2 regions of the Flindersiella endophytica genome follow, and region 2 is predicted to be linked to the other one. Evidence: riboswitches for the same ligand, from Rfam matches in the RefSeq annotation. Region 2 holds a riboswitch; the other holds the start of a gene.
What was found. Region 2 has a riboswitch for cobalamin ahead of ACYVF6_RS13855 (ribonucleoside-diphosphate reductase subunit alpha). Riboswitches for the same ligand answer to the same signal wherever they lie in the genome.
Positions count from the first base shown of each region.

Region 1 (3,203 bases), on a different contig from region 2:
GGCGTGGGCCGCGACACGTCGCCGAACAGGATCGGCGGCCGGACGTAACGGGTGCCGTACGACTGCACCCAGCCGCGGTCGGTGCTGGCGAAACCGTTCAACTGCTCGGCGAAGTACTGCACCATGTCGTTGCGCTCGGGCTCGCCGTGCACGAGGACATCGAGTCCGAGCTCCTCCTGCAGCGCGATCACGCGATCGATCTCGGTACGCATCTTGGAGCCGTACTCCTCGGCGGTGATCCGCCCGGCTCGCAGGTCGGCCCGCGCCGTACGAATCTCCGGCGTCTGCGGGAACGACCCGATCGTCGTCGTGGGCAACGGTGGCAGGCCGAGGCGGTCGGCCTGTTCCTTGGCCCGGTGCGCGAACTCTCCGCGCCGCGAGCCGTCGCCCAGTGCTGCCAGCCGCGCCCCGACGCGGGCGTCGGTGACGAGCTCCTGTCCACCGAGCCGGGCCGCCTCGGCCGCGCCAACCTCACCTTGCACGGACTCACGGCCCTCGGTCAGCGACCGCCCGATCAGGGCGACCTCGGCGACCTTCTGCCGTGCGAACGCCAACCGGCCCCGCAGCGCGAGGGGCAGCCCGGTCTCCAGGTCGAGGTCGAAGGGTACGTGCAGCAGCGAGCACGACGTGCTCACCACCAGCTCGCGCACCGACCCGAGCAGCGAGGCCGCCGTTGCCATCGCGGCCGGCAGGTCGGTCCGCCAGACGTTCCGGCCGTCGACCAGCCCGGCGTACAGGACCTTGCCGGCCAGACCGGCACCGGCGATCGCCGGCAGGTCCGCCCGTCCGGAGACCAGGTCGAGCCCGATCCCCTCGACCGGTGTTTTCGCCAATCTGGGCAGGGCTTCACCGATCGCGCCGAAGTACGACGCGACCACCAGCCGCGGCCGCCGGGACAGCGCGCCCAGGCGTTCGTACACCCGGACCAGCGCCGCCAGCTCGGCCTCGGAACGATCCGCTGCGAGCACGGGTTCGTCGAGCTGCACCCAGCCGGTGCCGGCATCGGCCAGCTGCTCGAGCAGCGCGGCGTAGACCTCCACCAGCTCGTCCAGCCGATCCAGCGGCTGGAAACCGGACGGCGCGTCGTCGGACGCCTTTGCCAGCAACAGGAAACTCAGCGGCCCGACCAGCACCGGCCGCGTGTCGATGCCGAGCGCCGCCGCCTCGCGGTACTCGTCGACCGGCTTGGTGCCGGCCAGTCGCAGCGGCGTCGCCGGCCCGATCTCGGGCACGAGGTAGTGGTAGTTGGTGTCGAACCACTTGGTCATCTCCAGCGGCGGGGTGTCGCCGTTACCTCGCGCCATCGCGAAGTAGCGGTCGAGTTCGTCGCCGATGCCCTGGAAACGTTCCGGCACGGCACCGACCAGGCAGGCGGTGTCGAGCATGTGGTCGTAGAACGAGAACGTATTGGATGGAATCTGGCCGATACCGGCATCGCGCAGCGTGGTCCAGGCCCGAAGCCGAAGCTCGGCCGCGACCTGGAGCAGCGCTGTCTGGTCGGTCTTGCCGGCCCAGTAAGCCTCGGTGGCGCGCTTGAGTTCACGGCGCTCGCCGATGCGTGGGTAGCCCAGAACGGACGTGGTCGTCATGCGGAGTCCTTCCCTCGAGAACTCGGTGCGTGGCCGCAGACCGGGCGGTCTGCGGGCGCTGGCAGGTCTTCGGACTCGTGAGCGCTGCGGCTCCGGCGGAGCCACCTTCCTAATAACCGTCGCTTCCCAAACCGAACCCAAAGGCGGGCCATGCTCAGTGCGTCGTCACGGCGTTCGTTCTCACTTACCGCTGCGGGGCAGTCCCGGAGTCGCACCGGGTTCCCTCTTGCCTCACCTCGTCAAGGAGGTGAACCAGTCGCAACGTCGACTCTATCGCGCAGGTAGCGTTGCGGACGGATGTGCCTGCGTACGCCGAGGCTGACCAAAGGAGCCGACGTTGAAGATCACTCGCCTGACGACCTACCTCGTCACGCCACGCTGGTGCTTTCTGCGCATCGACACAGACGAGGGAATCGTCGGCTGGGGTGAGCCGATCGTCGAGGGCAGAGCACACACCGTGGCCACGTGTGTCGACGAGATGGCCGACTACCTCGTCGGGCAGGATCCCTTGCGGATCGAGGAGCACTGGCAGGTGCTCAGCAAGGGCAACTTCTACCGCGGCGGGCCGGTGCTCTCGAGCGCGGTCGCGGGCATCGACCAGGCTTTGTGGGACATCGCGGGCAAGGCTTACGGCGTTCCGGTCTACCAACTGCTCGGCGGGCACGTTCGGGATCGCGTCCGGATGTACGGCTGGATCGGTGGCGACCGGCCCGACGAGGTCGCTGATGCGGCGCTGAAGATGAAGGAGAGCGGTTTCACCGCGATCAAGATGAACGCCGGAGGCGAGCTGCGGCGGATCGACACTGCCGGCGCCTGCCAGGCGATCGCGGATCGGGTGGGTGCCGTACGCGAGGCTTGCGGGCCTGAGTTCGACATCGCGATCGACTTCCACGGGCGGTTGACGGTGGCGATGGCGCGGAGGGTGCTGCCGCTGCTGGAGCCGCACCTGCCGTTCTTCGTCGAGGAGCCACTGGTGCCGGAGATGTCGCCGCATCTCGATTCGATCTGCTCGTCGACCTCGGTGCCGATCGCCACCGGAGAGCGGCTGTTCTCGCGGTGGGACTTCAAGCAGATCCTGGGATCCGGGGTCGCCATTGTGCAACCGGACCTTTCGCACGCCGGGGGGATCTCGGAGGTGCGGCGGATCGCTTCGCTGGCCGAGGCGTACGACGTGGCGCTGGCGCCGCACTGCCCGCTGGGGCCGATCGCGCTGGCGGCTTCCCTGCAGGTGGACGTGGCGTCGCCGAACGCGTTGATTCAGGAGCAGAGCCTCGGCATTCACTACAACCAGGAGTCGGATCTGCTCGACTATCTGGTCGACAAGTCGGTGTTCGCGTTCAGGGACGGCTACGTCGAGCGGCCGACGGGGCCGGGCCTTGGGATCGAGATTGACGCGAAGGCCGTCGAGGAGGCGGCGAAGGTCGGGCACCGGTGGCGCACGCCGATGTTCCGCAGGGACGACGGATCGCTCGCCGAGTGGTGAGGTCTGGTTTCTTCTTGGGCCTGTCCCAGGGGTTGCGGTTTGCTTTTGTCGGGCGTGGCCGGTGGATTGGTGGCGGCGGCGGAGTTTGTTTCGGCGGCCCCTCCAAAGTCAAGACGCTGTCTCACGGCGGC
Region 1 is NZ_BAAGYY010000023.1:154,870-158,072, reverse strand. Features, by position in the region: gene metE (5-methyltetrahydropteroyltriglutamate--homocysteine S-methyltransferase) at 1-1,589, opposite strand, end outside; cobalamin riboswitch at 1,633-1,858, opposite strand; gene dgoD (D-galactonate dehydratase) at 1,927-3,072, shown strand.
Region 1: another riboswitch for cobalamin. It lies ahead of metE (5-methyltetrahydropteroyltriglutamate--homocysteine S-methyltransferase); the one in region 2 lies ahead of ACYVF6_RS13855 (ribonucleoside-diphosphate reductase subunit alpha).

Region 2 (3,203 bases):
AGATCGCCCGGCACTTTGAGGTTCTGGTAGATGCCGGTGACGATCCGGTCGACCGGGCGTGGCGTCACGCTCTTCTTGATGTTGGCCAGCCGGCGGGAAAGCTTCCGTTCGGTGAGCGCCTCCTGCTCGTAGACCAGCAGCTCTTCCTCGTGGGCGAACTGCCGCTCGAGCGTCTTCAGCCGCAACTGCTTCTTGCGGACGTACTCGGAGTAGCCACCGTCGTACTCCTGCAGGTGGAAGTTCTCGACCTCGATCACACGGTTGACGACCATGTCGAGGAAGTGCCGGTCGTGCGACACGACCAGCAACGCGCCACGAAACTGCTGGAACCACTGTTCCAGCCAGCGCAGACCGGTGAGGTCGAGGTAGTTGGTCGGCTCGTCCATCAGCAGGACGTCCGGTTGCTGCAGCAGGATCCTGGCCAGCGCGGCGCGGTTGCGCCAGCCGCCGGACAGCTGCGCGACCGGCAGCTTGCGGTGCACGTCGTGGAAGCCGAGCTCGCTCAGCACGGTGTCGATCCGGTTCTGGTACGTCCAGCCGTCAACGGCGTCCATCCGCTCCAGCAGGGCGGCTTGCCTGTGCAGCAGCGCATCGTCGGCCGAACGTTCGAGCGCGCGGGCCACGTCGTCGAGCTCGTCCTCGATCGCCTTGATATCGGCGAACAACGCCGAAAGGATCTCCTCGATCGTCTCCTGGCCGTCCAGCTCGGAGAACTGCGAGAAGTACCCGATCGTGACGCCCTGTGTGATGTCGACCGTGCCGGCATCCGGCTGCTCGCGGCCGAGGATCAGGTTGAGCACCGTGGTCTTGCCGGCCCCGTTCTTCCCGATCAGACCCACCTTGTCGCCCGCCGACAGCCGCAGGAAGACCTCCCGCAGCACCGGACGACGGCCGAACCGTTTGTCGATGCCTGCCAGCCGCACGAAGCTCACGTTGCGTACTCCTCCCAGGTCGCCACGAATAGCCGACCAGCTCGCCACGACCGGTGCAAGCGAATTACGGCCCGGATACCCCGAAACATCTGAAGAGACACGCCATCTAGGGGTCCATCGGAATGTCGGTGCCCAGATGTAGTGTCTCTTCTCGCCGATGGTTCGTCCGGCCTGCCAGGCCGGACGAGGCAAGAGGGAACCCGGTGGGATTCCGGGACTGCCCCCGCAGCGGTGAGCGAGAACGAACGCCGTCACTGTCTGCTATCGACGTAGCCGCGCGCGAGGCTGCGACGAGAGCAGAGGGTCGAGCACTGGATGTGGACGCACGTCTGGGAAGCGACGGCAACTAGGTGGCTCAGCCAGGCCAGGCCGAGTGTGCTCGCGAGTCCGAAGACCTGCCCTCGGTACGCACGCGCCCGTGTGCGTCCCACACGCTTGAGCTCGCGAGGAGAGAGCACGTGTCCACATCATCTGTGTCATTTTCTGGGACTCAGCATGCCGTCCTACGCCGTGACGGCTCCACTTCACCGTTCGATCCCAGCAAGATCTCCGTCGCCCTGACCAAGGCCTTCCTGGCCGTCGAGGGCGACTCGGCGGAGACCTCCGCCCGGATCCATCAGACCGTCGCCGAGCTGACCGAGCAGGTCACCGGCTCGCTCACCCGGCACGCTCGCACCCTCCACATCGAAGACATCCAGGATCAGGTCGAGCTCGCGCTGATGCGCGGCGAGCACCACAGGGTCGCCCGGGCCTATGTGCTCTATCGCGACGAGCACGCCCGCGAACGCGAGCGCCAACGCGCCGCTGCCGAGTCGTCCGCCGCGCCGGTCCAGGAGCCCGTGATCCGGGTCAAGGGCGCCGGCGGCGAGCTGGCGCCACTCGACTCCGCCCGACTGCGGCGGGTCGTCGACGAGGCCTGCGAAGGGCTGGCCGGCGCCGCCGCCGGCACCGTGCTGGCCGAGATCCAGCGCAACCTCTACGACGGCATCAGCCTCGCCGAGCTCGAGCTCGCGCAGGTGATGGCCGCGCGCACGTTCGTCGAGACCGACCCCGACTACAGCCTGCTGTCGGCCCGGCTGCTGCTCGACAAGCTGCGCAGGGAGGCGTTGACGTTCCTCGCCGGCGCGCCCGACGAGGCGACGCAGCAGCAGATGACGCAGCGCTACGCCGACTACTTCCAGGCTTACGTCCACCGCGCGATCGAGGTCGAGCTGCTCGACCCGGAGCTCGCCACGTTCGATCTCGACCGGATCGGTGCGGCGTTGCTGCCCGAGCGCGATCTCGCGTTCCAGTTCCTCGGGCTGCAGACGCTCTACGACCGCTACTTCCTGCACTCCGACGGCGTTCGCTTCGAGCTGCCGCAGGCGTTCTTCATGCGGGTGGCGATGGGCCTTGCCATGCGCGAGGGCGACCGCGAAGCTCGCGCGATCGAGTTCTACCGGCTGCTGTCGTCGTTCGACTTCATGGCGTCCACGCCGACGCTGTTCAACGCCGGCACCACCCGCCCGCAGCTGTCGTCCTGCTTCCTCACCACCGTGAGCGACGATCTCGACGGCATCTTCCAGAGCATCAAGAACAACGCGCTGCTGGCGAAATACTCCGGTGGTCTCGGCAACGACTGGACCCCCGTCCGCGGCATGGGCGCCCACATCAAGGGCACCAACGGCAAGTCGCAGGGTCTCGTGCCGTTCCTGAAGGTCGCCAACGACACTGCCGTAGCCGTCAATCAGTGCTTCGCGCCTGAGACGCAGGTCTACACCGCTGACGGCGTCAAAGAGATCCAAGCCGTCGAGATCGGTGACCTCGTCCTTGGAATCAGCGGGAACTACCGCCAGGTAACCCAGACGTTCGTCTACGAGCAAGTCGACCCGATGGTCGAGATCAACGTCGAACACTCGATCGAGCCGGTCAGGGTCACGGCTGGCCATCCGTTCTACGCGATCCAAGGCGTTCCCATGGAACAGGATTGCGAGCGCACGTACGAATGGCTGGCGAAGAGCAAGGTTCGACCAGACTGGGTGGAGGCCGGGAAGCTCTGCAAGGGTGACTACATCGCACAGGTCGTGCCCAGGGAGGTCGTCCTGGTCCCTGGACTAAGTGTCGAGGACGCGCGGCTCTACGGGATCTTGCTGGGCGACGGCCATCTCTCGAAGGACGGGCTCGAGTGGGGCGTGTGCGGAAACCCGCAACGTGACACTCACCTGTCGTTCGTCCGTGCCTATCTCACCGATCGCGGCATCCACTTCTGGGAGGCGAGCCGCGACGACAGCT
Region 2 is NZ_BAAGYY010000013.1:340,550-343,752, forward strand. Features, by position in the region: gene ACYVF6_RS13850 (ABC-F family ATP-binding cassette domain-containing protein) at 1-932, opposite strand, end outside; cobalamin riboswitch at 1,074-1,349, shown strand; gene ACYVF6_RS13855 (ribonucleoside-diphosphate reductase subunit alpha) at 1,391-3,203, shown strand, end outside.